DNA from 2 places in the Magnetospirillum gryphiswaldense MSR-1 v2 genome. Region 2 is predicted to be linked to the other one. Evidence: predicted binding sites of a transcription regulator. Region 2 holds the regulator's gene; the other holds the start of a gene.
What was found. Region 2 encodes HrcA, which represses chaperone genes, less so after heat shock. Its sites were predicted from a motif close to GTTAGCACTCNCCNNNGGNGAGTGCTAAC; they were not measured.

Region 1: the regulator HrcA is predicted to act here: its motif matches at 10,998-11,026, upstream of groES (co-chaperone GroES).

What each region holds. Positions count from the first base shown of each region.
Region 1 covers NC_023065.1:2,783,625-2,798,629, forward strand. Annotated here, with positions in the region: gene MGMSRV2_RS13170 (hydrogenase large subunit) at 1-33, opposite strand, end outside; gene MGMSRV2_RS13175 (hydrogenase 4 subunit F) at 41-1,534, opposite strand; gene MGMSRV2_RS13180 (hydrogenase 4, membrane subunit) at 1,531-2,196, opposite strand; gene MGMSRV2_RS13185 (respiratory chain complex I subunit 1 family protein) at 2,196-3,143, opposite strand; gene hyfB (hydrogenase 4 subunit B) at 3,140-5,146, opposite strand; gene recR (recombination mediator RecR) at 5,349-5,939, opposite strand; gene MGMSRV2_RS13200 (YbaB/EbfC family nucleoid-associated protein) at 5,955-6,278, opposite strand; gene MGMSRV2_RS13205 (DNA polymerase III subunit gamma/tau) at 6,275-8,035, opposite strand; gene MGMSRV2_RS13210 (TAXI family TRAP transporter solute-binding subunit) at 8,164-9,180, opposite strand; gene MGMSRV2_RS13215 (hypothetical protein) at 9,399-10,421, shown strand; gene MGMSRV2_RS13220 (c-type cytochrome) at 10,418-10,741, shown strand; RNA gene ffs (signal recognition particle sRNA small type) at 10,801-10,899, shown strand; gene groES (co-chaperone GroES) at 11,088-11,375, shown strand; gene groL (chaperonin GroEL) at 11,412-13,055, shown strand; gene MGMSRV2_RS13240 (hypothetical protein) at 13,171-13,506, shown strand; gene meaB (methylmalonyl Co-A mutase-associated GTPase MeaB) at 13,517-14,500, shown strand; gene MGMSRV2_RS13250 (protein phosphatase CheZ) at 14,645-15,005, shown strand, end outside.
Region 2 covers NC_023065.1:3,001,458-3,016,462, reverse strand. Annotated here, with positions in the region: gene MGMSRV2_RS14375 (histidine phosphotransferase family protein) at 1-117, opposite strand, end outside; gene asnB (asparagine synthase (glutamine-hydrolyzing)) at 160-2,082, opposite strand; gene MGMSRV2_RS14365 (DHA2 family efflux MFS transporter permease subunit) at 2,238-3,821, opposite strand; gene MGMSRV2_RS14360 (HlyD family secretion protein) at 3,818-4,852, opposite strand; gene MGMSRV2_RS14355 (hypothetical protein) at 4,982-5,536, shown strand; gene MGMSRV2_RS14350 (FkbM family methyltransferase) at 5,533-6,468, opposite strand; gene MGMSRV2_RS14345 (alpha/beta hydrolase) at 6,465-7,181, opposite strand; gene MGMSRV2_RS14340 (glycosyltransferase family 4 protein) at 7,249-8,478, shown strand; gene MGMSRV2_RS14335 (glycosyltransferase family 9 protein) at 8,475-9,401, shown strand; gene hemW (radical SAM family heme chaperone HemW) at 9,408-10,526, opposite strand; gene rdgB (RdgB/HAM1 family non-canonical purine NTP pyrophosphatase) at 10,553-11,149, opposite strand; gene rph (ribonuclease PH) at 11,146-11,871, opposite strand; gene hrcA (heat-inducible transcriptional repressor HrcA) at 11,996-13,057, shown strand; gene grpE (nucleotide exchange factor GrpE) at 13,078-13,668, shown strand; gene MGMSRV2_RS14305 (PQQ-dependent sugar dehydrogenase) at 13,718-14,911, shown strand; gene dapB (4-hydroxy-tetrahydrodipicolinate reductase) at 14,881-15,005, opposite strand, start outside.

The DNA of each region.
Region 1 (15,005 bases), 220 kb from region 2:
CAGAAATTCCAGCAGGGTGACGTTTCCCATCATGGCCGCATCATCCCAACAGTTTCGCCACGTGTTCGAACCACCGGACCAGCGGCGCGGGCAGATACAGACCGGCCACCACCACCAGCCCCACATGCAGCAGCAGCGGTGTATAGGCCAGTACCGTGCCGAAAGTCGTTTGCTGGCCGTGCGCATGACGCGGCATGGGCGGCGGGGCACCGAAGATCATCGCCTGCAAGCGCATGATCAGGGCGGCGAAGGCCACCAGCAAGGCGATGATCAGCGGAATGGCCAGCAAGGGCTGGCGGGCGAAGGTGGAACTGACCACCAGGAACTCGCTCATGAACACGCCCATGGGCGGCAGGCCGGCGATGGCCAGGACAGCGATGGCGAAAGTCCAGCCCAGCACCGGATGGCTGACGGTCAGGCCGCGAATCTCATTCAGCCGCTTGGTGCCGCCGTTCTGGGTGATGGCGCCGACGGCGAAGAAGATGCCCGACTTGGTCAACGAATGCATGGTCATGTGCAACAGCCCGGCGAAATTGGCCAAAGGCCCGCCCATGCCGAAAGCGAAGGTGATCAGCCCCATGTGTTCGATGGAGGAATAGGCGAACAGGCGCTTGATGTCGCCGCGCCGGTACAGCATGAAACCGGACAGGAACAGACTGGACAACCCCATCAGGATCATCAGCGGCCCCGGCGCCAAGGTATCGGGATTGGCGGAGATCAGCATCTTGAAGCGCAGCAGGGCATAAAGCGCCACGTTCAACAGCAGCCCCGACAGCACCGCCGAAATGGGCGTCGGCCCCTCGGCATGGGCGTCGGGCAGCCAGGCGTGCAAGGGTGCCAGCCCAACCTTGGTGCCATAGCCGACCAGCAGGAAGACGAAGGCCAGATTGAGCAGATCGGGGTGGAAGCGCGCCGCCTGCTTGATCAACAAGGTCCAGGCCATGGCGTCGGCGCCGTCGCCCATCACCGGCTGCGCCGCCAGATAGACCAAGGTGGTGCCGAACAGGGCCAGACCGATGCCGACCGAACACAGGATGAAGTATTTCCACGCCGCTTCGATGGCTTCACGGGTGCGATAGAGACTGACCATCAGCACGGTGGTCAGGGTCGCCGCCTCCACCGCCACCCACATCACCCCGGTATTGTTGGCGGTCAACGCCAGCAGCATGGTGAACAGGAAAGCCTGATACATGGAATGATAGAAGCGCAGGTGCAGATCGGACAGGCGGGCGGAATCCGCCTCGCGCGCGATATAGCCGGCGGAAAAGATGGCGGTGGTGAAACCGACGAAGGTGGTCAGCGCCACCAGATAGATGTTGAAATCGTCGATGAACAGCAGCCTGGTGTCGGGCGGACGATGGCTGAACAGCGACAGGCTGGCGGCGAAGGTGGCGCCCGAGACGGCGATGTTCAGCCACGACGCCAGCCGCCAGCCGGGCAGCACCGCCAGGAAACCGGCGGACGCCAGCGGAATGGCCAGGATCAGCAGCAGCGGGTTGTCGGACAAGGCGATGATCAAGGCATCCAGGCTCATGACCGATCCCCGCGATAGCTTTCCAGATAGGCCACGTCCAGCGAATCGAAGCGCTCGCGGATACGGAAGAAGAAGATGCCGAACAAGGTCATGGCCACCAGCACCGAGAAGGCGATGGAGATTTCCACCACCAAGGGCATGCCCTTGGCCGAGACGGCGGCCAGGATCAGACCGTTTTCCAGGGCCATGAAGCCGACCACCTGGGTCACCGCGTTGCGGCGGGTGATCATCATCAACATGCCCAGCAGCACCACGCTCATGGCCAGAGCCAGGGATTCGCGGGTCAGCGCCGCCGCCGCAGCGGTCACCGGCAGCACCAGCATGATTGACAGGGCCACCAGGGCGACGCCGACGATCATGGTCCAGCCGATGGACAAGGCCGTCTCCACCGCCCGGTGGATGCCTAAGCGCTCCACCAGCCAGTGCAGCGCGAAGGGCACGGCGATGGCCTTGAACAGAAGCGCGATGGCCGCGGTGAAATAAAGGTGCGGCGCGTCTTGCACATGCGCCTGCCAGGCGGCGGCGGCGGCCAGGGCCAGGGCCTGGAAGGCGAAGCTGTTGAGCACGGCGAACAGCCGGCGCTGATACAGCAGGCTGAACCCGGCCATCAGCACGGTGGCACCGATCAGATGGGCGATGTCATAGCTGAATTGCTGGTTCATCACACCGCCTCGGAAACGTAAAGGAAGATGGTGGCCAGCAACCCCAACAGCAGGGCGCCGCCCAGGAAATCGGCATAGCGGAACACCCGCATCTTGGCGATGGAGGTCTCGAACACCGCCAGGGCGCTGGCCAGCAGGAAGGTCTTGGCCAGGAACGCGCCCATGCCCACCAGCACCCCCAGCGGCCCGGCGCCGGGCTGGGCGATGCCCCAGGGCGCGAACAAGGTGGCGATGAGGGCGATGAACAAGGTTAGCCGCACCATGCTGGCCGCCTCGATCATGGCCAGATGACGACCGGAATATTCCAACACCATGGCTTCGTGCACCATGGTCAGTTCCAGATGGGTGGCCGGGTTGTCGATGGGGATGCGCCCGTTCTCGGCGATGGCGACCATGACCAGGGCGGCCAGGGCCAAGCCCAGACTGACTTCCACCCCCACATTGCCGGCGAGGACGAAGGCGACGATCTGGCCCGGCGCCGTGGTCCCCGAGATCAGCGACAGTGAAAAGGTCACCATCAGCATGGCCGGCTCGGCCAGAGAGGCGATCAGCATCTCGCGGCTGGCGCCCAGGCCGCCGAAGGCGGTGCCCACATCCATGCCGGCCAGCGCCGTCCAGAACCGGCCCACCGCCAGCAAAGCCACCAGGGCGATCAGATCGGCCGCCGGGGCCAGCACCATGTTGGTGGTGAAGGTCGGCACGATGCAGGCCGCCAGCCAGACGCTGGCGAAGGTGACGTAAGGGGCGGCGCGGAAAATCCAACTGGCCGAATGGGCGACGATGGCTTCCTTTTGCAGCAGCCGATAAAGGTCGCGATAGGGCTGGATCGGCGACGGCCCGCGCCGTCCGTTCAGCCGGGCTTTCACCCAACGGACATAGCCGGTGATCAAGGGCGCCAGCGCCACCACCAGGATGATTTGCAGGACTTGCCAGATCATCGCGTTCATAGCTGTTGCCTCACCGCCACCACCAACAGCATGAACACCAAGGTCAGGAACATCATCAGCAGATAACCGCGCACGGTCAGGTATTGCAGCCGGTTGACGTGGTCGGCGATCCAGCCGATGACCCGACCCAGGGGGGCGTACAGGCCCGACCAGATGGGATCGAACATGGTGACCTTATGGGTGGCGGGGGCATCGTCGCCCGGCTCGGGCATAACCACCGTTTCCCGCGCCTGGAAGATGGTGTGACCGAAGGCCCGGCGCAGCGGCTGGGCAAAGGATTGGCTGGTGTACTGGGTCTGGGGGATGTCCTCGGGATGGCCGCAATCCCACGGATCGGCCCGGCGGATGGCCTGGGTGCCCAGACGGTGCACGGTGAAGATGGCGATGGCGAACAGGGCCAGCCCGAACATGACCAGGATGGTGCCGGAATAGGCGCCGCGGGTGGCCGAGACCGGCGATAGCCACGGCCAGCCCAGATCGGCGGAAACGGCGAACTGGACGCCGGTCAAAGGCTGCACCGCATGCGACAGGGCGTCGGTGACGGTGACCGGGATGACGCCGAGCACCACGCACAGCACCGCCAGCACCACCATGGACCAGCGCATGCCGAAGCTGACCTCGGTCGCCTGGGCGGCATCGGTGGAACGGGGGCGGCCCAAAAAGGCGATGCCATAGGCGCGGACGAAGCAGGTGGCGGCCAGCGCTGCGGCCAGGGCAAGAAAGGCGCCGACCACGGGGACGCCGAACTTCATCGCCCAATGGGGCATGGCCGGTCCCTTGAACAACGATTGCAGGATCAGCCATTCCGAGACGAAGCCGTTCAACGGCGGCAGGGCGGAAATGGCGGCGGCGCCGACCAGAAAGGCGGTGCCGGTCCACGGCATGCGCTTGAGCAATCCGCCCAAAACGGTCAGCGACCGGTGGCCGGTGGCGCTGATGACGGCGCCGGCGCCCAGAAACAGCAGGGTCTTGAACACCGAATGGTTAGCCATGTGATACAGGCTGGCGACCAGGGCCAGGGCGGCCAGTTCGGTCTGACCGTCGCCCTTGAAGGCGATGGCCAAGCCCAGACCGATGACGGCGACGCCGATATTTTCCACGGTGGAATAGGCCAGCAGGGTTTTCAGATCGTCCTGCAATACCGCATAGAGCACGCCCATGACGGCGGTGATCCCCCCCACCAGCATCAGGCCAGCGCCCCAATGCCACGACAAGGTGCCGTGCAGGTCGAGCAGGATACGGATCATGCCGTAAAGCGCCACCTTGGTCATGACCCCGCTCATCAGGGCCGAGACATGGCTGGGGGCGGCGGGATGGGCCAAGGGCAGCCAGGCGTGCAGCGGCACCAGCCCGGCCTTGGACCCGGCGCCCATGATGGCCAGCAGCGCCACCAGGAAACCGCCCATCAGCCCCAAATCCTTGATGCGCATGGCGTCGAAGGTGAAATCGCCGCCGGGCCCGGCCATCAGGCCGAAGGCCGGCAACAGACAGAAGGTGCCGAAGGCGGCCATGATCAGATAGACGTTGCCGGCCTTGCGGTTTTCTTCTTCCGTGTGGTCGGACACCACCATCAGCCACGACGCCAGCGACATGAATTCCCACGAGACCAGGAAGATGAAGGCGTCATCGGCCATCAACACCAGATTCATGGCCAGCAGGAACAGGGGGAAGAACGGGGTGACGCGGCGGCGTTGCGGCAGATGCTGGCTGTAGCCGACGGCGAAGGCGGAAGCAGCGGCGGCGCCCAGATTGATCATCAGCATGAACAGCGCCGACAGATTGTCGATGCGGAAATGCGCCTTCAGCCACGGCAGGCCCAAGGGCAACACCAGCCGGGGCGAGGCATCATGGCCGCCCAGATAGGTCAACCCGCCGGCCAGCAAGGCGATGGAGGCGACGAAGCAGCCGGCATAGGTGATGGAATGGCCCACATCGCGCCTGCCGACCAGCACCGCGAACAGGGCCAGCAGCGGCAACGACAGCAAGGCGCCGGCGATCAGCATGGCAAAAGGCTTCCCGGCCGCAAGCGGCCCAGGCGAATCGAAGCACGCACGAAAAACCTCCAACCCCGGACGGGGCGCTCTCCCGGATGCCGGCCTGTGGCGGCTTGATGATTTATTTTATTCAGGCGGGGCAAAGCTTAAACCAGCGGCTGGCCCGAGGACAAGGGGCTAACCGGCATCGGAAAGCTGATTAAACAATCCGTCAGAAACTGCGCCGCGCCCGCAAGGCGGCGCCGATAGTGCCGTCGTCGAGATAATCCAACTCGCCGCCCACCGGCACGCCATGGGCCAGCCCCGATACGGTAATACCGCAATCGGCAAGGAAATCGGCGATGTAATGGGCGGTGGTCTGGCCCTCGACCGTGGCCGGGGTGGCCACCACCACTTCACGGATGGAACCGTCCAGCCGTGCCCGCAGCCGGCCCAGGCCCAGATCGTCGGGGCCGATGCCGTCCAGCGCCGACAGCAAACCGCCCAACACGTGATAGCGCCCGCTGAACACGCCGGCCCGCTCCATCGCCCACAGGCTGCCGACGCCCTCGACCACGCACAGGATGGTCTGGTCGCGGCGGGGATCGGCACAGATGGAACAGGGATCGACGCTGTCGAAATTGCCGCAAACCGAACAGGTCTTGACGCTGTCGCCCACCGCGCTCAACGCCTTGGCCAGCGGTAGCAGCAGGGTTTCACGCTTTTCCACCAGATGCAGCGCCACCCGGCGGGCGGAACGCGGCCCCAAGCCGGGCAACCGCGACAGCAGTTGCATCAGGCGCTCGATCTCGGGGCCGACCATGATTTTATTCCGCCCTCAAAACGGCAGCTTCATGCCGGCGGGCAGGTTCAACCCGCCGGTCAGCTTGGCCATCTCGTCCTGCATGGCCACCTCGGCCTTGACCTTGGCGTCGTTGAAGGCGGCGACGATCAGGTCTTCCAGCACTTCCACGTCTTCGGGGTCGACCAGCGACTTGTCGATCTTGATCTTCTTCAGCTCGAACTTGCCGTTCAGGGTCACCTGCAGCATGCCGCCGCCGGCAGCACCCGAGACTTCCATCTCCGCCATCTTGGCCTGCATTTCGCCCATCTTGGCCTGCATCTGCTGGGCCTGCTTCATCAGATTGCCGAGATTCTTCATAGTTCCTCTTCTCCTGGGGTCAAATCGGCGTCAAAGGCCAGATCGCTTTCTTCCGGTTCCGCTTCCACCAGATCGCGGACGATTTCGATGGCGGCACCGGGAAAGGCATCGAGAACGGCGCGGACCAGCGGATGGTTGGCCGCGTCCTCGCGCCGCTTGTGTTCGGCCAAGGCCTCTTGTTCCGACAGCGTCGGATCGGCGGGGTCAGTCAGATTGACGGTGACGGTCCAGCGCCGCCCGGTCCATTCCGACAGCAGGCGCGAGACGCGCGGCGCCAGATCGTGCGGCGCGCTTTTATGGGGACGGAACTCGATGCGCCCCGCCTCGAACTTGACCGGATTGACCTGATTGCGCAAATGCACGGCCAGCACGCCTTCGCGCTTTTCCGAGAACAGCGCCACCACTTCGGCAAAGCTGGCCGGCATGGCCGGCAGGTGGATGGGTTGGGCGGCCAAGGCCGGCTCCATCTTCAAGGCCGCGCTCGGCCCGCCCATGGAACCGGGGGACACCATTTGTGTCGATAAGGCAACGGTTCCGCCACCACCGGGAGCGGGAGCGCCGCCGCCGCCGGGACCACGCGGTGACGGCGGGTTGTCGCGCAATTGCTGGATCAGATCGGCGGGACTGGGCAGATCGGCGACATAGGCCAACCGCACCAGCGACATTTCCGCCGCCTGCAACGGATTGGGGGCCGAGCGCACCTCGGCCAGCCCCTTCAACAGCATCTGCCAGGTGCGGGTCAGTTGGGCCATGGACAGATCGCCGGCCATCTGCGTGCCCTTGACCTTTTCGGTTTCCGAGGCGGCGGAGGAATCGGCTGCGTCGGGGGTGATCTTCAGCCGGGTCAGCCAATGGGCCAGTTCCAGCATGTCCTGCACCACCACCGCCGGATCGGCGCCCAGGGCATATTGTTCCGCCAGCAGATCGAGTGCCGGGGCCATCTGCCCCTTCATCACCAATTCGAACAGATCGAAGACACGGGCGCGGTCGGCCAGCCCCAGCATGTCGCGCACCTGAGCTTCCGACACCAGCCCGGCGCCGTGGGAGATGGCCTGATCCAACAGCGACAGCCCGTCGCGCACCGAGCCGTCGGCGGCGCGCGCGATCAGGCGCAGGGCGGCCGGCTCGATCTCGGCCCCTTCCGTGTCGGCGATGGCAGCGAAATGCTTGGTCAACACCTCCATTTCCACCCGGCGCAGGTCGAAACGCTGGCAGCGCGACAGCACGGTGACCGGAATCTTGCGGATTTCGGTGGTGGCGAAGATGAACTTCACATGTTCCGGCGGTTCTTCCAGCGTCTTCAACAGGGCATTGAAGGCGGCGGTGGACAGCATGTGCACTTCGTCGATGATATAGACCTTGAACCGGGCCGAGGTCGGCCGGTAGCGCACGCTTTCGATGATCTCGCGGATATCGTTCACGCCGGTGCGGCTGGCGGCGTCCATCTCCAGGATATCGACGTGGCGATCCTCGGCGATGGCCCGGCAATGTTCGCACTGGCCGCAGGGGTCGATGGTCGGGCCGCCCTGGCCATCGGGGCCGATACAGTTGAGGGCGCGGGCGATGATCCGCGCCGTCGTCGTCTTGCCCACACCGCGCACGCCGGTCAGCACGAAGGCATGGGCCAACCGACCCGAGGCGATGGCGTTGGTCAGCGTCCGCACCATGGCGTCCTGACCGATCAGGGTGGCGAAATCGGTCGGACGGTACTTGCGGGCAAGGACGCGGTAAGGCGTGGGCTGAACGGTATCGGTCATGGCCCAACCATATATCGGTGCATCCGATTTCCCAAGGGGGGAACAGCGATTCCGATAAAGTCGGAATCGCTTAAGCCCGCGTGGCGTCTGAACGGGCCCGGCACGGGCCGCGCCTCACGCCAAGCTTCCTATCTCACCAATCCGGCATCGAAATAAAAGGCCGAGGCGCCGCCATGGATCTGAATGCCCATCTTTTCGATGGTCTGGGCATCCAGATTTATCTTGGCCCCGTGCGGGCTGTTCTGGGTCAGCAGCTTTTGCGTGCTGGGGTGCCAAAGCGCCCGCGTCACCCCATAGATCAGCTTTTCATCCTGCTCGGCCCCGGTGACCAGGGCGACGCCGACGCCCAGCGACTTGACGGGATCGGCCATACCGTCATAAGTGCCGCCGTCGATCTGGGATTGCAGCAAAAAGGGGAAGCGCTCCAGCATCTTGGCCGCTTCCGGCCCGTCCAACGGCACCAGATTGATGGCGGTCTTGCGGGCCAGATCGGCGATCACCGGCACCGGAAAGGCATCGACCATCAAAAAGGCGTCCAACTCGCCGGCGGCCAGGGCATCGGCGGCGGCGCCGGGCTTCAGGAACGACAGCTTCATCTGCTTTTCACCGATGCCATAGCCTTCCAGCAACAACCGGCCATGGACCAGCGAACCGGAATCCTTGTCGCCGAACGACACCTTCTTGCCACGCAAATCCTTGACCGAGGCGATCTTGGCCCCCTTGCGCGCCACCAGATGCAGGGTTTCCGGATACAGCATGGCGATGCCGCGCAGATTGGACACCGCTCCCTTGCCCTTGTAGATGCCGGTGCCGTGATAGGCCCAATAGGCGATGTCGGCATGAACCAGGGCGGCATCGAGACGCTTTTGCCCGATGGCTTCCACATTGGCGACCGAACCGCCGGTGGATTTGGCCACCGCCACCAGACCGGGCACACCGCATGACCCGCCCTTTTCGCACTCGCGCGAGCCGGGGGGATTGGACAGCGCGTTGGCGATCAGGCCGCCGACGGGAAAGCGGGTCTCGCCGGTCGGGCCGGTCCCCAATTGGAAAAAGCGCAATTCCTGGGCCGTGGCCTGACCCTGAAAGGCCATGAAAACCGCCACCACGGCAGCCGCCCGGGCGAAGCGGCGCATCAGCTGCATCGTCTGCACGTGTTCATCCTCCCCAACCTCTTTGGCACCGGCGCTTTTGTTATACCGGCTTTTGTTGAGGCCGAGTATAAACGCATACTTTAATTTTTCCTCATATAATATCGACATCATCGTACGATCTTCACGGTCCTATTTGCTTTTCGCGGTTTCGCGCCGCAACGTTTCACGGCAATATGATCAGACTTTCATCGGGGACGTTTTGCCTGCCCATGGACGACGAACTTAAAGCCATCGCCGACAGCGACATGGATTCCATGTTCGTGCTGCCGCTGTCGATCATCCCGCTGGAAACGCCGGCCTTGCAAAGCGCTAAGCTGATCAAGAACGTGCGCCTGCAAAGCGTCATCGAAATCTTCGCCGACGAGCAGACCGGATCGGGGCAGGTGGACATCGAAAGCCTGCCGCGCATGTTCAATTGGCCGCTGGACGAGTTGCACCCCGACCACGCCATCTTGCGCCGCCTGGCGCTGTTGCCCAGCTACGACGTCTATTCCTTGCGCATCTCCTTGCGCGAGCACGGTATTCCGGTCAACGATTACTCGGCCTTGAAGCTGTCGCCCGACAAGGCCAACGAGTTGACCAAGTACATGCTGATGTTCACCCGCCCGCTGATGAAGCTGATCTATGCGGACGAGGCGGTGAACGTGGAATCCTATGACGACCTGCTGCACCTGTTCCGCGACCCCGACGTCAAAAAGGCGCGCCAGCGACTGGAACAGATGGCCACCAGCCTGAACATCGACATCTGGGACGTGCCACGTTTCTTGGAAGATTACGGCGACACCTTCCTGTCGCTGTCCTATTTCCGTCATTGCCTGGACCGGTTGGAACCCTATTTCTCGGCCTGTGTCGACGCCATGAAGCCCATCCGCACCCATTTCCAGCTCAAGCAGGATCAGGGGCTGATGAAGACCTGCGACACCATCGAGGACACCATCAACAACATGTCGGCGGCCATCACCGGGCGGCTGGAAGTGTTCGAGAAACGTACGCGCGAAATGTGGGGCAATCTGAACCAGGAGGAATTCCGCCAGGTCAAGACCCTGATCGAGCGCTATCACATCACCATCGGCGCCGTATTGTGCGGACTGACGGTGAAGATGAACTCGTTCGCCCGCATGTTCCCCCGCCCCAATAGCGGCGGCCCGGTCAAGCGCGCCGATTTCATGGCCTCGGAAATGATCCAGGGCATCGGCCAGATCCGTCAGGCGGAAAAGACCTTCTCCGTATGAGGGCGTGGCCGACCTTGCCCATGGCCATCCTGTTGGCGGCCACCCCCGCCATGGCGGCGAACGATGACGCCGCCATGCTGGAACTGGCCGATAAAAGCCGCTGCACCGCCTGCCACGACGTGCGCGAAAAAGTCACCGGACCGGCCTGGATCGACGTCGCCAAGCGCTATCGCAACGATGCCGGCGCGCTTGAGCGCCTGGTGGTCAAGGTGCGTGACGGCGGCTCCGGCGCCTGGGGCACGGTGCCCATGTCGCCCAACAAACGCGTGCCGGAAGAAAACATCCGCAAACTGGTCAGCTGGATTTTGTCGCTGAAATAAGCCGTACGTCCGGTCGCTTTGTCCTTGCAATCAGTACCGCTTGCCCCGATATTCCCGCCGGGAGATCGGCGATGGACGAGCCTGTCGCCAACCCGGTCAGGTCCGGAAGGAAGCAGCCGTAACGATTTCCGGTTCGGGTCGTTGTCCGGTCTCCCACCCTCAATTCCAGAAAATTCATACCAATCAGGGACTTAGTCGACAGCCGCGAAAAATCGTCGGTTTGTCGCTTGACTCCTTTGGGCAGTCTCCCTAGATGGTTAGCACTCGCCGGGGGTGAGTGCTAACAACAAGGCTCCCGCCGGTATATCCATTCCTGGAACCAAACCGCATTGACGGAGGTTTTTATATGAAGTTCCGCCCGCTCCATGATCGTGTGCTGGTGAAGCGCCTTGACGCGGAAGAAAAGACCGCTGGTGGCATCATCATCCCCGATACCGCCAAGGAAAAGCCCATGCAGGGCGAAGTGATCGCCGTTGGCTCCGGCGTTCGCGGCGAAGACGGCAAGATCGTCGCTCTCGACGTCAAGGCCGGTGACCGCATCCTGTTCGGCAAGTGGTCCGGCACCGAAGTCAAGATCGACGGCGAAGACCTGTTGATCATGAAGGAATCCGACATTCTGGGCATTCTGGCCTGAGAATCGTTCCCGCTAAACGGATAGAGGTTTCACACAATGGCTGCTAAAGAAGTCAAGTTTTCCACTGAAGCGCGCGCCAAGATGCTGCGCGGCGTGGACATTCTCGCCGATGCCGTCAAGGTGACCTTGGGCCCCAAGGGCCGCAACGTCGTCATCGAAAAGTCGTTCGGCGCCCCGCGCATCACCAAGGACGGCGTTTCCGTCGCCAAGGAAATCGAGCTGTCGGACAAGTTCGAGAACATGGGCGCCCAGATGGTGCGCGAAGTGGCCTCGAAGACCGCCGATCTGGTTGGTGACGGCACCACCACCGCCACCGTGCTGGCCCAGGCCATCGTGCGCGAAGGCAACAAGGCCGTCGCCGCCGGTATGAACCCGATGGATCTGAAGCGCGGCATCGATCTGGCCGTGGAAGCCGTCGTCGCCGACGTCAAGAGCCGCGCCAAGAAGGTCTCGACCAACGAAGAGATCGCCCAGGTCGGCACCATCTCGGCCAATGGCGAGCGTGACATCGGCGCCAAGATCGCCGAAGCCATGAGCAAGGTCGGCAACGAAGGCGTGATCACCGTCGAAGAAGCCAAGGGCTTCGAGACCGAGCTGGACGTCGTCGAAGGCATGCAGTTCGACCGCGGCTATTCCAGCCCGTATTTCGTCACCAACGCCGAAAAGATGACCTGCGAACTGGACAGCCCCTACATCCTGCTGTTCGAAAAGAAGCTGTCGGGTCTGCAGCCGCTGCTGCCGGTGCTCGAAGCCGTGGTGCAGTCGGGCCGTCCGCTGCTGATCATCGCTGAAGACGTCGAAGGCGAAGCCCTGGCCACCTTGGTGGTCAACAAGCTGCGCGGCGGCCTCAAGGTTTCCGCCGTCAAGGCCCCGGGCTTCGGCGATCGCCGCAAGGCCATGCTGGAAGACATCGCCATCCTGACCGGTGGCCAGGTCATCTCGGAAGACCTGGGCATCAAGCTGGAAAGCGTCACCCTGGAAATGCTGGGCACCGCCAAGCGCGTGACCATCACCAAGGAAGACACCACCATCGTCGACGGTGCCGGCGCCCGTGGCGACATCGAAGCCCGCTGCAAGCAGATCCGCGCGCAGATCGAGGAAACCACCTCGGACTACGATCGTGAAAAGCTGCAGGAACGTCTGGCCAAGCTGGCCGGCGGCGTGGCCGTGATCAAGGTCGGCGGCGCCACCGAAGTGGAAGTCAAGGAACGCAAGGACCGCGTTGACGACGCCCTGCACGCCACCCGCGCGGCGGTCGAAGAAGGCATCGTCCCCGGCGGCGGCACCGCGCTGCTGTACTCGGTGCGCGCCCTTGACGGCATCGCCGTCGCTAACAACGACCAGAAGGTCGGCATCGACATCGTTCGTCGCGCCCTGCAATCGCCGGTCCGTCAGATCGCCGAAAACGCCGGTCATGACGGTGCCGTCGTCGCCGGCAAGCTGCTGGAAGCCACCGACACCAATTTCGGTTTCGATGCGCAGACCGGCACCTATGTGGACATGATCAAGGCCGGCATCATCGATCCGGTCAAGGTGGTCCGCACCGCCCTGCAGGACGCCGCTTCCGTCGCCGGCCTGCTGATCACCACCGAAGCCATGATCGCCGAGAAGCCGAAGAAGGATTCCGGTCCTTCCATGCCCGGCGGCGGCATGGGCGGCATGGGTGACATGGACTTCTAATAAAAGTCCGTTCACTTTGGCCTTCGTGTCGGAAAAGCCCTCTTCCCCTGGGAAGGGGGCTTTTTCTTTGCCCCCCGCTTGGCGTAAGCTTAAGGCCTGCGCGGCGAGGAAAAGCATGTTTGGATTCTTCAAGAACAAGTTCGAAAAAGACGCCCAGGCGGCCATCGAACGCCGCGCCCAGCAGATGGCGCCCAAAGCGGCGGCCAAGGTGGCCAAGCCGGCTCCGGCTTCGTCCAGCCGCGACGACGACATCGCCCGCATGCAGGCCCAGGTCGGCCAGTTCGTCACCCCGGAACGCCAGGCGCTGATCCAGAACGCGCTCAAGGTACAGCGGGCCAAACGCCAGATTCTCGACCAATTGGATGACGAGAGCCGGGCCAAGCTGGTGGCCATGGCCATCACCGCGCTGATGCGCGAAGACGGCCCCCCCGACAGCAACAAGAAGAAATAGGAAGCCGCCCTTGTCCACCGACCCCATCGCCCTGGCTCAAGGCGTGCTGGCCGGCGACCGCCGCTCGGTCGCCCGTGCCATCACCTTGATCGAATCGACCCGCGCCGACCACCGCGAGGCGGCGGAACGCCTGCTGCACGAGATATTGCCCCAGGCCGGGCGTTCGATCCGCATCGGCATCACCGGCGTGCCCGGAGCCGGCAAGTCCACCTTCATCGAGGCCTTCGGCCTGCATGTGGTCGAACAGGGCCATAAGCTGGCGGTGCTGGCGGTGGACCCGTCGTCCCCGCGCTCGGGCGGTTCGATCCTGGGCGACAAGACCCGCATGGAGGATCTGTCGCGCGACATCCGCGCCTTCATCCGCCCCAGCCCATCGGGCTGCACCCTGGGCGGCGTGGCGCGACGCACGCGTGAAGCCATGCTGGTGTGCGAAGCCGCCGGCTTCGACGTGGTGGTGGTGGAAACCGTCGGCGTCGGCCAAAGCGAGACGGCGGTGGCCGACATGGTCGACATGTTCCTGCTGTTGCTGGTGCCGGGCGGTGGCGACGAGTTGCAGGGCATCAAGAAAGGCATCGTCGAACTGGCCGACGCCATCATCGTCAACAAGGCCGATGGCGATCTGGCGGTGGCGGCCAAACGGGCGGCGCGCGACTACACCAACGCCCTGCACCTGCTGACCCCGGCCAGCGCCGCCTGGACGGTGCCGGTGCTGACCTGTTCGGCCCTGGAACGCGGCGGTATCGCCGAGGTGTGGACCGCCATCGGCGGCTACCGCCAGACCATGGCAGCCATCGGGCGCTTCGATGAAAGACGGGCGGAACAGGCCCACGCCTGGATGTGGAACGAAATCAACGAAACCCTGCTGCAAACACTGAAGGACGATTCCAGTGTCGCCACCCAATTGCCGGCGCTTGAACGCGAGGTCACCGCCGGACGCATGGCCCCCGGCGCGGCGGCACGGCGATTGATCAAGGCCTTCCGCCATGGGAACTAGCTGATTTTATACGTATGCGTCAGTCGCTTTGCGTTGTCTTACCAGTCAAGATATGCTGCGTTTGCACCTAGCCGGAATTCAGGACTGACAATGCCCTCGTCCCCCCCCGTTTCTGCCCAAGACCTGCTTATTCTGAAAAGGGAGATGGTCGGTCTGTTCGGCCACTTGCAGCGCATCCGCAAGGAGCTGGCGGCGCTGAACCCGCCGGGGGCGCCCGACCATTTCGGCTCGATGTCGGAACAGCTGGATGAGATCATCCACGCCACCGAAGGCGCCACCAACACCATCATGGAAAGCGTCGAGGGCGTCGACACCCTGATGAACGACGCCCGCGCCCTGACCGAGGATCCCAAGCTCAAGGCCATCTTCGACGCCGTCACCGACAAGGTAAACATGGTGTTCGAGGCCTGCTCGTTCCAGGACATCACCGGCCAGCGGGTGACCAAGGTGGTCAATTCCATGAAATTCGTGGAAGAGCGCATCAATTCCATCATCATCACCTGGG
Region 2 (15,005 bases):
CAGCTCGGCCCCGGCGGCGGTGGCGCCCACCGGACCGGCCAGATCGTGACAGACGCGGGCGCACAGCAGCTCGGCCAGCATCAAGGTGTCGGTATTGTTTTGATGATCGCTCCCCATAATCCGAAGGTAACAGTCCTCCGGCCCGTGGCGAAGCGAAAATCAGAGCCCCTTGGATGCCAGCCAGGCCTGGGCCATCAGCGCATGCCACAATTCGGTCTGCCAGTTCTTGCGGCCCGAGCGATGGTCGCTCCAGCAGCGTGACAGCCGGCGGGCGTCGAACAGGCCCTGGCGGCGCAGCCGATCTTCCGACAACAGGTCGTCGGCCCAATCGCGCAGGCGTCCGCCGAGCCAGCGGCCCACCGGCACCTCGAACCCCATCTTGGGGCGATCGACCAAGGGGCGCGGCACATAGCGGTACAAGACGTCGCGCAGCACGGTCTTGCCGTGATCGGCGTTGAGTTTGAGCCCGGTGGGCAGGCTCCAGGCGAATTCGGCAATGGCGTGGTCGAGGAAGGGCAGGCGTGCTTCCAGCGACGCGGCCATGGTGGCGCGGTCGGTTTTCACGCACAGATCGTCGGGCAGATAGCCCAGCACATCCAGCACCATCACCGTCAGCGCCGGATCGCTCAGGCTGGGGTGGCGGCCAGGATCGGTATAGAGATCCGGTCGGGTCGGTGCCCCCAGCACCATCTCGCCCATGCCGCGCCAACGGCTGTAATGGCGACCCAGCATGTGCGGGATATCGCTGGTTTGCAGGTTTTCCACCGCCTTGCGCAGACGATAGCCGGGATAGGACCGGCGCTTGCGCCCGACCAGGGCCGACAGGCCGGCGGCACTGTTCAGCAGGCCGGGCGGCACCGCCTGACCGGCGCGGGCCAGGGTGCGCAGCCAAGCCGGCATCGCCCGCAGCCGGGCCCAGTCGCGCGGGATCGAGCGATAGATGCCGTACCCGCCGAACAATTCGTCGGCGCCGTCGCCGGACAGCGCCACGGTGACGTCCTGGCGGGTCAGCCGCGCCAACAGCACGGTGGGCAATTGCGCTGGGTCGGCGAAAGGCTCGTCCCAGATGGCTGGAAGATCGGGGACCAGGGCCAGGGCGTCGTCGTCGGTGATGCGCAGTTCGGTGTGTCGGGTGCCCAGATGGTCGGCGACGGCACGGGCATAGGGGCTTTCATCATAGCCTTCCGCGTCGAAGCCGATGGTGAAGCTATGCACGGGGGCCGGCGACAATTCCTGCATGATGGCGGCGGTCAGCGACGAATCAATGCCGCCGGACAGAAACACCCCCACCGGTACGTCGGCCTGCATCCTGAGCGCGATGGACGAGCGCAGCAACTGGTTCAACCGTTCCGCCGCCGCTGCCGGCCCGCCGGTGAAGCTGCCGGCCACCGCCTGGGCCCGTTCGGTCGCCGACCAATAGGGGCGGATCAGGCGGTGGTCGCCCTTGATCGTCATCACCGTACCCGGTGGCAGCTTGTGGGCCTTGGCATAGATGCTGTGGGGCGCGCCGATCCAGCCCAGCCGCATGTATTCGGCCAAGGCGGCGCGGTCGAGGGTGGTGTCGAAACCGGGATGGGCGGCCAAGGCCTTCAGCTCCGAACCAAAGGTCAGGGTGCCGTTCGCCTCGCTCCAGTACAGCGGCTTTTCGCCGATGCGGTCGCGGGCCAGATACAAGGTGTGTTCCAACCGGTCCCACAGGGCGATGGCGAACATGCCGTCGAACTGGGAAAGCGCGCGCTCGACGCCTAAGCGGGCCACGCTTTCCAGCAGCACCTCGGTGTCGGAATGGCCGCGCCACTCCATCGGTTCCAGGCGTCCGCGCAACTGCCCGTGATTGTAGATTTCGCCGTTGAACACCACCACCCAACGGCCATCGCGCGACGCCATCGGCTGATGGCCGGACGGCGTCAGGTCCAAGATGGCGAGGCGGCGGAAACCCAAGGCGATGCCGGCGCCATCGTCGCACCACACGCCGCTATCGTCGGGGCCGCGATGGACCAAGGTGGCGGCCATGGCCTCGACCACGCGGGCGCGGTCCGAGGTGGTGGCGGAAATATCGAGAAAGCCGGCGAAGCCGCACATGGGGATCAGGATTCCAATTTGGCGCGGGCAGACCTTAGCCCGCGGGGCCCCGCCCTGGCAACAGGGCTCGGTTCCCGCCCCGCCCCGAACGCCGCCGAAGAGGGTTGGGGCGGGATTTCGGCGAAATTGGGACGGGGCAGGAACCGATGGGGATGTCAGTGGGCGTCGGCGTTTCCGCTCGACGGATGCCTGACCTTGTGCACCAGGGGCATCAGCACCAGCCCGACCAGGAAGACGACGGACATGGACAGCAAGATGTCGCCGAAAGCCATGGTCGAAGCCTGCTGGCGGGTCAGGTTGTAAAGCACCTTCAAGGCCGCCTGATCGGGATCACCGGGCAACAGGCCGGCCATGCGGGCGGAAATTTCCGACAGCCGCGTCACCGCCATCAGATTGTCGGGGCTCAGGCTTTCCGACAGGCGCAGCATGTGCAGGTCGGTGCGTTCGCGCAAAAAGGTGGTGATGGCGGCCAGCCCGATGGCCCCGCCCAGATTGCGCATCAGATTGTAAAGCCCCGAGGCGTTTTGCACTTCCGCCGGGGCCAGATGGCCCAGGGCGACGGCGTTGATGGGGACGAAGCAGAACATCAGCGCCAAGCCGCGCACCGCCTGCGGCAGGAACATCTCCCAATAGCCCCATTGGCTGGTCAGATAGTGGTTCAGCCACAATCCGGTGCCGAACAGGCTCAGGCCCAGGCCCAGCATGACGCGCAGATCCAACTTTTTCGCCAAGGCGCCGGCCAGGGGCGCCGACAGAAACTGGAACATGCCGGTGACCATCATGGTGAGGCCGATTTCCCGCGACGAATAGCCGCGGATGCGCCCCAGATAGAGCGGGATGACATAGACCGAGCCGTAAAGGCCGATGCCGATGATGAAGCTGTATAGGCAGCCGACGGCGAAGTTGCGGTCGTGGAAGGCCTTGATGTCGACCACCGGATGGGGCGTGGTCAGCTCGCGCCACAAAAAGGCCATGCCGGCGATGGTGCATAAAAAGGTCATGGCGACGATCTTGGGCTCGTCGAACCAGTCGTCGCCGGGGCCTTCCTCGAGGATGTATTGCAAGCTGCCCAAAAAGGCCGCCACCAGGACGATGCCGGCCAGATCGAAGCCTTTCAGCATGTCGAGGCGCGGGCGGTCCACATGCACGAACAAAAACACCAGGGCCGCGACGATCAGGCCGGGGACGACGTTGATCAGGAACAGCCAGTGCCAGGAAAACGCCTCGGTCAGCCAGCCGCCCAAGGTCGGCCCCAGGGTCGGGGCCATGGTCGCCACCAGCCCGATCAGCACCGAGATGCCGGCGCTCATCCTGGGTGGGAACAAAAGGAACGAGGTGGCGAAGACGGTGGGGATCATGGCGCCGCCCAAAAAGCCCTGGATGGCGCGGAATACGATCATGGATTCGATGTTCCAGGCGAAGGCGCAGGCGACCGAGGCGATGGTGAAGGTCAGGCACGAGGCCATGAACAGCCAACGGGTGGAAAACACCCGGGCCATCCATCCCGACAGCGGGATCATCACCACCTCGGCGATCAGATACGAGGTCTGGACCCAGGAAATCTCGTCGGCGGACGCCGACAGCCCGGCCTGGATCTGGGCAATGGAGCTGGCGACGATCTGGATGTCCAGGATGGCCATGAACATGCCCACCACCATGGCGAAGAAACCGATCCAGTCGCGTGTGTGCACCACCCGGTCCTCGGGCCGGATGCTCAGGCGCGGATCGGCCGGACTCACTTGCCGGCTCCGCTGCGGGTGTCGACGCTGACCACCACCGACAGGCCGGGGGCCAGTCGTCCGGCCAGCGGATTGTCGGCGGGCACGTGGATGCGCACCGGCAGGCGCTGGACGATCTTGGTGAAATTGCCGGTGGCGTTTTCCGGCGGCAACAGGCTGAACTTGGCCCCCGTGGCCGGCGAGAAGCTGTCCACCGTGCCGGTCAGCACGTGTTCGGGAAAGGCGTCGATCTTGATGGAAACGCTTTGGCCGGGCTTCAGGCGGGCCAATTGGGTTTCCTTGAAATTGGCGTCGATCCACACGCTGTCCAGCGGCACCACCGACAAAAGGTGCTGGCCGGGCCGGACATAGGCGCCGGTCCGGGCGACGCGGTTGCCGATGACGCCATCGACGGGCGCGCGGATGATGGTGGCATCAAGATCGGCCAGGGCTTGATTGACTTGGGCTTGCGCCTGGTTGACCTGGGCTTGGGCGACGTCGCGATCCGCTTCCAGCACCGCCATCTGCCGTTTGGCGGCGGTGGCCTGGGCACTGCTGCCCTGCAGGCTGGCGGCGGCCTTGGCCGCCTCGGCGGTCTGGGTGTCGAAGCGCTGGCGGCTGACGAAGTCGTCCTTGACCAGCCGGCTGGTGCGGTCCAGATCCTGGCGCGACAGGGTCAGGTCGGCCTTGGCCGCCGAAATGCCGGCGCCGGCCTGCTGCATCACCGCCTGTTGCACCAATACCTTGTCGTCCAATTGGGCCAAGGTGGCGCGCCGTGCCGCCAGCACCGCCTCGGCCTCGGCCAGTTTGCTGCGGTAATCGGTGTCGTCGATGCGGATCAACAGATCGCCGGCCTTGACCCGCTGGTTGTCGGTCACCGCCACCTCGACGATGTGACCGGCCAGCTTGGGCGTCATGGTGGTGATGTCGCCATCCACATAGGCGTCGTCGGTGGTTTCGAGGAAACGACCATCGGCATACCAGCGCCAGCCGTACAATGCGGCGACGCACAGCAGGGCAAGGGCGAAGAGGCGAAGGATGGTCTTTTTCATGGCGAAAACCTGAACTGAACGGTTCAGTTTTATATGCGCCGCCATATGTGGCGGTCAAGAGGTGTGTGCGGGTGATTGTGCGGCGAAGGTGGGCGGGTTAGGCTTTGGCCGATTTCATCGGGGGAAACCATGCGCCCACTCGTCCTTGCTGTTGCCGCTTTGCTGCTGCCCCTGTCGGCCCTGGCGTCGGAACGGTTGCAGGTGCCGCAACTGAGCGATTGGAAGGTGATGTCGTCGGTGACCGACAAGACCGGGCAGTCGACGGAATTGATCCCGGTGCAGGAAGGGGCCGAGACCTGGACCCGGCGCATCACCGTGCAGGCGTTTCGCGGCGTGCCGTTGACGGTGTCGGAATTTCTGGAACAGGCGGTGGCCAAGACCGCACCGGTATGCGAAGCCGCTGCCGCCGGCCCGGCCAGCATCGGCAGCATCGGCGGGCGCGAGGCGGGGTCGCGCACCATCGCCTGCGGCAAGTACAAGGGCGACGGACGCGGCACCTATGTGCTGCATTTCGCCATCCGTGGCCGCGATGCCTTTTATGTGGTCAGCCGCATGTGGCGCGGCGCCCCCTTCGCCCTGGGTCAGGTGCCGGTGCCGGAAAGCGAGCTGGTCCAGTGGCGCGCCTATGCCGATGCCATCGATCTGTGCGACACCACCGATGCCCGCCGGCCCTGCCGGGATTAGTTGGGCACGCCCCCCAGCAAGGACCGCAACAGCGGAACCAACTCGCGCAGATTGGCCCGCATCTGCTGCCAAGCCACCCGTCGGCCCAACCGGCGCGAGGCATGGGCGACGGCATCGGCCTTGATTCCTGATCGGGTCAGCAGCGGCAGGGCGTGGTCGAAATAGCCCAGGGCCATGGCGATCAGCCCGGCGGCCAGGGTTTGCCGGTCGGCGGCCAGGGTGTCGGCGCGGCGGAAATACAAAAGGTCGCATTGGCCGATCTGGCCGCGCGAATAGCCGGGTTGGCCGCGCCAGGAATAGGGGTGCGGCGCCACCGGCTGCGCCCGCCAGCGCATGGGGCGGATGATGTCCATCAGCTCGAAGCCCTGGCCGCGCAGGAACACATCCATGTCGGCCACCAGCGGCTGGTTCTTGCGGGCGGCGACGAACGACGCCTCGGCCTTGATCGCCACTGTCGCCGCCAGCGTTTGCGGGGCGGCTTGCAGGATGGACAGTTCCGCCCCCTCCACATCCAGCTTCAGGTAATCGGGCAAGGCCAGCCCGGCCAGGGCGTGGTCCAGGGTGACGGTGTCCACCGTCAGCGGGCGGCAGTTGCTGGTCAGGTGCGACAGGCCGAAGCGTTCGCCCACCGCCGGATCGTGCTCCAGCAATGACGCTCCCACCGGGTCGGGCGGTATCCATAACGTCGCCGGGCCGTTGGCAGCGCCGATGGCGAAGGGCAGCCAACGGACCGAGCGCCACGGCGCCGGGTCGGTGGCCTGTAATTGGGCAAAGGCCTGGGGTTCCGGTTCAAAGCCGATGCCGTCCACCGCCCAGGCGATGGGCAGCAGATCGGGGTCGAAGCCCCCGCGTGAGCCGATATCCACCGCCCGCAATCCGGCAGCGGCGATGGTTGGGGCCAAATCGCCGTGGCGGAAGAAGTCGGTGTTCATTCCAGCCCATCCACCAGGCGGGCGACGATGGCGGTCATGCGCGCCAGATCCTGGTCGCGGCTGAGCCGGTGGTCGCCATCCTTGATCAAGGTGATCTCGACGTCGTCGGAGGCCAGGCAATCGGCGATCTTCAGTGCCGTTTTCCAAGGCACGTCGGCATCTTTTTGTCCCTGGATCAGGCGGACCGGGCACGCAAGGTTGATGCAATCACCCAGCAGCAGGTTGTTGCGGCCATCCTCGATCAGCAGGCGCGGCACCGTCCACGGATTATCCGGCTCATAGCAATTGGGCAGCACCACTTCACCTTTTTCCAGCAGGTCGCGGCGCTGTTCAGCGGTGAATTCAGCCCACATCAGATCCTCGGTGAAATCGGGGGCGGCGGCGATGCCGGCCAGCCCGACCACCCGGTCGCGGCGGCGCAAGGCGGCCAGCAGCGCCACCCAGCCGCCCAGGGACGACCCCACCAGAACCTGCGGCCCCTGGGTCAGTTCATCAAGCACGGCGACGGCGTCGTCGGCCCAGCGGCTGACACACCCGTCCTCGACCCGCCCACTGCTTTTGCCGTGGCCGAACAGGTCGAAGCGGACGAAGGCGCGGCCTTGGTTTTTGCACAGATTTTCCAGGGCCAGGGCCTTGCCGCCCTCCATGTCGGAATGAAAGCCATGCAGGAAGATGATTCCAGGGCCCTTGCCTTCCAGGCGATGGTATGCCATGGACGCCCCGTCAGCGCGTGTTAATATCCCGCCGCCTTCAACCATGGTCATGACCTTGCCCCAATCCATGTCGGAAACTGAAAATCCCCCCATCGATGCCGCCGAAAGCGGCGTCCGTCAACCGGTCGTTCTGCAAGTGCTGCCGGCGCTGGTCACCGGCGGGGTCGAACGCGGCACCGTCGAGGTGGCCCAAGCCCTGGGCGAAGCCGGCTGGAAAGCGGTGGTCGCCTCCAGCGGCGGCCCCATGGTGCGGGAACTGATCCGCGCCGGCGCTGTCCACGTGGAGATGCCGCTGGCTTCCAAGAACCCGCTGGTCATGCGCGCCAACGTCAAGCGCCTGGAAAAGGTGATCCGCGAGCACGGCGTCGACATCGTCCACGCCCGCTCGCGCGCCCCGGCCTGGAGCGCGCATGCCGCCGCCAACCGCACCGGCGCCCATTTCATCACCACCTTCCATGGTACCTACAACCTGGGCGGTTTCGGCTTCAAGCACTGGTACAATTCGGTGATGGTCAAGGGCGAGCGGGTCATCGCCATTTCCGAATTCATCGCCGAACATGCAAGGCGCATCTATGGCCTGGCGGCGGAACGCATCCGCGTCATCCATCGCGGTGTTGACCTGACCAAGTTCGATCCCAACCGGGTCAGCCAGGAACGCATCATCCAACTGGCCAACCGCTGGCGGCTGCCCGACGGCTATCCGGTGATCATGTTGCCCGGGCGGTTGACCCGCTGGAAGGGGCAAAGAGTGCTGATCGAGGCCTTGGCCCTGCTGGGTCGCCACGATGTGCGCTGTCTGCTGGTGGGCTCGGATCAGGGCCGTAGCGGCTATCGCCAGGAACTGGTCGATCTGATCAAGCGCCGCGACCTCACCCATGTGGTTCATATCGTCGACGAATGCAACGACATGCCCGCCGCCTATATGCTGACCGATGTGGTGGTGTCGGCTTCAACCGACCCCGAGGCCTTCGGCCGGGTGGTGGTCGAGGCCCAGGCCATGGGCCGTCCGGTCATCGCCACCGATCATGGCGGCCCGCGTGAAAGCATTCTGGCCGGGCGTACCGGCTGGCTGGCCAATCCCGACGACCCCCGCTCGTTGGCCGATGCCATTGCCCGTTTTCTTGATCTGTCGGCGGAGGAGCGTCAGCGCGTCGCCGATCTGGGCCAAGCTTTCGTCCGCGCCAATTTCACCAAGGAAGCCATGTGCGCCAAGACCTTGGCGGTGTATCGGGAGATTCTTTCCGGTGCGCCGGTGGTGGCGCAGCAAGATTGGCTGATCGACCCGGAGCAGGCGTGACCAGCCCCCGCATCCTGGTCATCAAATTGGGCGCCCTGGGCGATTTCGTCCAGGCTTTCTCCCCTTTCGCCGCCATTCGCGCCCACCATCCGGGGGCCGAGATCACGCTTTTGACCACCCGGCCCTTTGCCGAGATGGCGGTGGCCAGCCCCTATTTCGACCATGTGTGGATCGATGAAAAGCCGCGTCTGTGGCAAGTGGCCAAGCTGGTGCGGTTGCGGGAGCGGCTGCGCGGCGGGCGGTTCACCCGTGTCTACGATTTGCAGACCTCGGACCGCTCAGGCTGGTATTTCCGTCTGATCGGAGCGGGGGTGGAATGGTCGGGCATCGCCAAGGGCTGCTCGCACCCCCATGCCAATGCACAGCGCGACTTCCTGCACACAATAGAGCGTCAGGCCGAGCAATTGGCCATGGCCGGCATCGCCGAATATCCGCCCGCCGACCTGTCCTGGGCCGAGGCCGATCTGTCGCGCTTTGGCTTGCCCCACCCCTTCGCCCTGCTGTGTCCGGGCGGTGCCCCCCACCGCCCGGCCAAGCGGTGGTCAGCCGAGCATTTTGGCGAAATCGCCCAGTGGCTGACCCAGCGCGGCATCACCCCGGTGCTGGTGGGCACCCATAAGGAAAAGGCGGAAATCGACGCCATCACCGCCGCTTGTCCGCAAGCGGTGGCGCTGACCGGGCGGACCGGGTTCCTGGATATTCTGGGATTGGGCCGTCAGGCCATGCTGGCCTTGGGCAACGACACCGGCCCCATGCATCTGATCGCCGCCGCCGGCGCGCCATCCTTGGTGCTGTTCGGCGCCGACAGCAATCCCGATCTGTGCGCACCGCGCGGCCAGGTCAGCCTGTTGCGGCAAGATGATCTGGCCGATCTTGATCCCGAGCGGGTCAAGGCGGCCTTGGCCGCTTTGGTGGCGGACTGACGCGAATCAAGCCCGCAGCAATGCCCCGGTCAGGGAATTCAGCACCAATAGGCCGGCTTCGGTGGCGGCGATGCCGTGGGCTGTGCGCCTCAACAGACCGTCTTGTTCAAGATGGGCATGGGCCTGGACGTCGATGACCTGCCACAGATCCAAGCCGCACTGGTCGCGGAAATGATCGGCGTGGATGCCTTCGTTCAGCCGCAACCCCATCATCACCAACTCTTCCGCTCGGGTGCGGGCGTCCAGGGCTTCCTCGCCCTGGCAGGCATGGCCGTGGGTTTCGACCCGGCGCAGCCATACATCGGGGGCGCGGTGCTGACGGGTGGCCCTGTGGTTCAAGCGGCCATGGGCGCCTGGGCCGATGCCGACATAATCGCCGCCGCGCCAATAGGTCAAATTATGGCGGCTTTCCTGGCCGGGACGGGCGTGGTTGGAAATCTCGTAGGCGGGCAAGCCGGCTTCGGCGGCCATGCACCGGGTCAGCGCGAACAAATCGGCGGCCAGATCTTCGTCGGGTAGCTGGAACTCGCCGCGCGCATGGATGGGGTAAAAGGCGGTGCCTTCCTCGATGGTCAACTGATAGGCCGACAGATGACCGCCGGTCAGGGCCAGGGCTTGGGTCAATTCGGCCCGCCACGCTGCCATGGTCTGGCCGGGACGGGCATAGATGAGGTCGAAGCTGAAGCGGTCGAAGGTCTTGGCCGCTACGTCCAACGCCGCCAGGGCTTCGCCGGCATCGTGACGGCGCCCGAGGAATCGCAGATCGGCATCGTTCAGCGCCTGCACCCCCAAGGACAGGCGGTTGATGCCGGCGGCGCGAAAATCCCGGAAACGCTGGGCCTCGACCGTCGAGGGATTGGCTTCCAGGGTGATTTCGATCAGGGGATCACAATGCCAAAGCTGATGGATACGGTCGATCAGGGCGGCAATGGTGGCGGGCGCCATCAGGCTGGGGGTGCCGCCGCCGAAAAAGATCGAGGTGACCTCTGCCTCGGGCTTGCGGGCGGCGAAATGCTCAAGCTCGGCCAGCAGGGCGCGGCGCCAGCGATCCTGGTCGATGGTGTCGGCAGCATGGCTGTTGAAATCGCAATAGGGGCACTTGGACAGGCAGAACGGCCAGTGCACATAAACCCCGAACCCGGGCGAGGGGGTTACTGGAAGCACGCCGCCACCAGCTTGGCGAAAGCATCGGCCCGGTGGCTGATGGCGTGCTTGGCCGCTGCCTCCATTTCGCCGAAAGTCAGGCTGCCGCCCGTGGGCAGGAAGAACGGATCATAGCCGAAACCGTTGGCTCCGCGCGGCGGCCAGACGATGTCGCCCTCGACCACGCCTTCAAAGGTTTCCACATGGCCGTCGGGCCAGGCCAGGGCCAGGGCGCAGACGAAGCGGGCGCCGTGGTCCGGGGTGTCGCCCATCTTGTCGTGCACCAGTTTCATGGCGGCGGCGAAATCCTTGGTCGGACCGGCCCAGCGGGCGGAATAGATGCCGGGGTCGCCGCCCAGGGCGTTCACCGCCAGACCGGAATCGTCGGCCAAGGCCGGCAGATTGGCGGCCTTGGCCGCCGCCAGCGCTTTCAGTTCGGCATTGGCGGCGAAGGTGGCGCCGGTTTCCTCGGGCTCGTCCAGGCCCAAGGTGCCGGCGGACACCACCTGGGCGTCGAAACGCCCAAGCAGTTCGCCGATCTCGCGGACCTTGCCGGCATTGTGGCTGGCGATGACCAGCGGGCCTGCGGTGAATTTGCGGCTCATGCCAGCCCCACCGCCTTCTTCTGCAACAGCGCCAACTCGGTCACGCCCTTTTCCGCCAGTTCCAGCAATTGGGTGAACTGGTCGCGGCTGAACGGGCGTTCCTCGGCGGTGCCCTGCACCTCGACGATGCCGCCGGTGCCGGTCAAGACGAAATTGGCATCGGCCTGGGCCGACGAATCCTCGGGATAATCCAGGTCCAGGACCGCTTGGCCTTCATAGATGCCGCAGGAAATGGCGGCGACCTGATCGATCAGCGGCACCGCCGACAGCTTGCCGGCCTCGACCAGCTTCTGGAAAGCCAGATGCAGGGCCACCCAGGCGCCGGTGATCGAGGCGGTACGGGTGCCGCCATCGGCCTGCAACACGTCGCAATCGAGCTTGATCTGCATTTCGCCCATGGCGGTCAGATCGGTGACGGCACGCAAAGACCGCCCGATCAGGCGCTGGATTTCATGGGTGCGGCCCGATTGCTTGCCCTTGGCCGCTTCACGGTCGGTGCGGGTGTGGGTGGAGCGGGGCAGCATGCCGTATTCGGCGGTGACCCAGCCCTTGCCGGTATTGCGCAGGAACGGCGGCACCCGTTCTTCTACCGAGGCGGTGCACAAGACGTGGGTATCGCCGAACTTGGCCAAGCACGACCCTTCGGCGTGGCGGGAAAAGCCGGTTTCCAGACGGATGACGCGCAATTGGTCGAAAGCGCGGCCAGACGGGCGATGGGACATGGGGGTTCCTTGATGATCATGGGCGGAATTTGCCCGAACCCTAACGATTCATCGCCCGCTGTGGAACCCCTCACGTTGACGGGATGCATATCCCTCACTAGATTCCGGGCTCAAGCAAAGGATCATGGCCAGCATGCGCGGCAAAAGCCCTGTCATAACCGAGCTCAATACCCGCTCGCGCGAGATATTCCGCCAGATCGTCGAGGCCTATGTGCACACCGGCGAGCCCATCGGCTCGCGTACGCTGTCGCGGCGGTTGGGGGTGTCGCTGTCGCCGGCGACCATCCGCAACGTCATGGCCGATCTGGAAGACGCCGGCCTGCTTTATGCCCGCCATACTTCGGCCGGGCGGTTGCCGACCCAGGCCGGCATGCGCTTGTTCGTCAACGGCCTGCTGGAAGTGGGCGGCCTGCCCGAGGACGAGCGCTCGGCCATCGACACCCGCTGTCAGGCCATGGGCAAAAGCATGGAACAGGTGCTGGCCGAGGCCATCGGCGCCCTGTCCGGCCTGTCGCGCTGCGCCGGCATGGTGGTGGCGCCCAAGATCCAGCGGGCGTTGAAGCAGATCGATTTCGTCTGGCTGGGCCAGGGCCGTGCCCTGGTGGTGTTGGTGACGCAAGACGGCATGGTGGAAAACCGCCTGCTCGACCTGCCGCCCGAGGTGCAGCCCAGCGCCCTGGTGGAAGCGGCCAATTTCTTGAATGATCGTCTGGTTGGCCGCACCTTGGACGATGTGCGCGAGCAGGTGCAAACCGAACTGGACCTCCAGCGCCATCAGCTGGACGAACTGACCACCCGGGTGGTGGAAGCCGGTCTGGCCACGTGGTCGGGTGACGGCGCCAAATCGTCGCTGATCGTGCGCGGTCAGTCGCATTTGCTTGACGACGTCACCGCCGTCGAGGATCTGGAAAGCATCCGCGGGTTGTTCGAGGCGCTGGAAACCTCGGAACAATTCCTGCGCTTGCTGGATCTGGCCAACATGGCCGAGGGTGTGCAGATTTTCATCGGCTCGGAAAACGAGCTGTTCGGCGTCACCGGCTGTTCCATGATCGTCGCGCCCTATCGTGACGCGCGGGAACAGATCGTCGGCGCCATCGGCGTCATCGGCCCGCAGCGGCTGAATTTCGCCCGTATCATCCCCATGGTCGATTACACCGCCAAGGTGGTCGGCCGCTTGATCGGTTAACTTTGAACGGAAGAACAGGCATGAGCGAGGAACAGACCACCGAACAAAGCGCGGAAGCGCCCGCCCCGGAAACCCCGGCCCCGGCCGAGGTCGTCGCCCCCGAGGCCCGCATCGCCGAGCTGGAAGCGGAAGTGGCCAAGCTGAAAAGCGAGGTTCTTTATGCCCGCGCCGACACCGAGAACGTCCGCCGCCGCCTGGAACAGCAGGCCGAGGATCGCGGCAAGTTCGCGGTGTCCAATTTCGCCAAGGACGTGCTGTCGGTGGCCGATAATCTGCGCCGCGCCCTTGATGCGGTGCCGCCGACCGCGCGGGAAGGCAACGATATCGCCAATACCCTGACGGTGGGGGTGGAACTGACCGAACGCGAGATGCTGGCGGCGCTGGAACGCTACGGCATCCGCCAGATCCAGGCCCTGGGCCAGCGCTTCGACCCCAATCTGCATCAGGCGATGATGGAGATGGAAGATGCCAGCCAGCCGGAAGGCACGGTGGTGATGGTCATGCAGCAGGGCTATCAACTGCATGAACGTCTGTTGCGCCCGGCCCTGGTCGCCGTCGCCAAGGGCGGCCCCAAGACGCCGCCGGGCGAACAGGTCGATACCAGCGCGTAAGGATGAAAGGCCCGCCGGAAACAGCGGGCCTTTTTCATGGGAGGCCCGCATGATGAAGCGCTTCATTCCGCTGATACTGATCGTGGCCATGCCGGCTCTGGCCGCCGATCCGGCGCCGGGAACCCGTTTTCGCGTCGATGTTTCCGATCTGCCGGCCCCCTTCGCCACCCCGTCGGTGGCCAATCCCGCCGATGTGGTGGCACGACCGCCGGGGGCGGGGCTGAAGCTGCCGCCGGGCTGGCGGGCGACACTGTTCGCGACTGGATTGGATCATCCGCGCAATCTGCTGGTGCTGTCCGACAACTCGGTGCTGGTGGCCGAGCAGCGTTTCGACAGACTGACCCGGCTGGTGGATGGCGACGGCGACGGAATCGCCGATAGCCGCACCACCTTGGCCGCCGGTTTCGACGAACCCTTCGGTCTGGCCGAGCGGGACGGTGAAATCTGGGTGGCCGATACCAAGGCGGTGTGGGCCTTGCCGTGGCGGGCCGGTGAGGACAAGGCGGGGCGCCGCCGACAAGTGACCACCGACGGCGCCCTGGGCGACGATCGCGGCCATTCCACCCGTTCGCTGGTCCTTCATCCCGATGGAAGCCGCTTTTACGTGGGCATCGGCTCGCGCGGGAACGTGGCGGAAGAGGCTGAGCCGCGCGCCACCGTGCGCGTGTTCGCCATGGACGGATCGGGCGGGCGCAGTTTCGCCAGCGGTTTGCGCAACCCGGTGGGCATGGCCTTTCGCCCCGGCAGCACTGAATTATGGGCGGTGGTCAACGAACGCGACGGGCTGGGCGACGAATTGGTGCCCGATTACCTGACCTGGGTGGTGGAGAGCGGCTTTTACGGCTGGCCTTATGCCTATCTGGGGCCCCATCCGCAACCCGGTCTGGGGCCTAAGGCTGCCGACAAGGTGGCGGCGGCGCGTGTGCCCGACATCCTGTTCCGCGCCCATTCGGCCCCGCTGGGACTGGCCTTCGCCCATGGTGACGCCTTTGTCGGCCTGCACGGATCGTGGAACCGCTCGGAACCCATCGGCTACATGGTCGCCCGGGTGCCGTTCAAGGATGGCAAGCCGGTCGGCCATTACGAGGCCTTCGCCAGCGGCTTCATGGCCGGCCCCCACGCGGTGTGGGGGCGGCCGGTGGGAGTGGCCGCCGGCGCGGATGGCGCGCTTTACGTCGCCGACGATGCCGGACGCACGGTGTGGAAACTGATTTACAGCCCCAAAACGTCGCGCATGGAATAAAGTCCCGGCCCCTGGTCCTTGGCCCACAGGGCCGCGCGCACCGCACCCTTGGCGAAGACGGCGCGGCTTGACGCCTTGTGGCTCAGTTCCATCC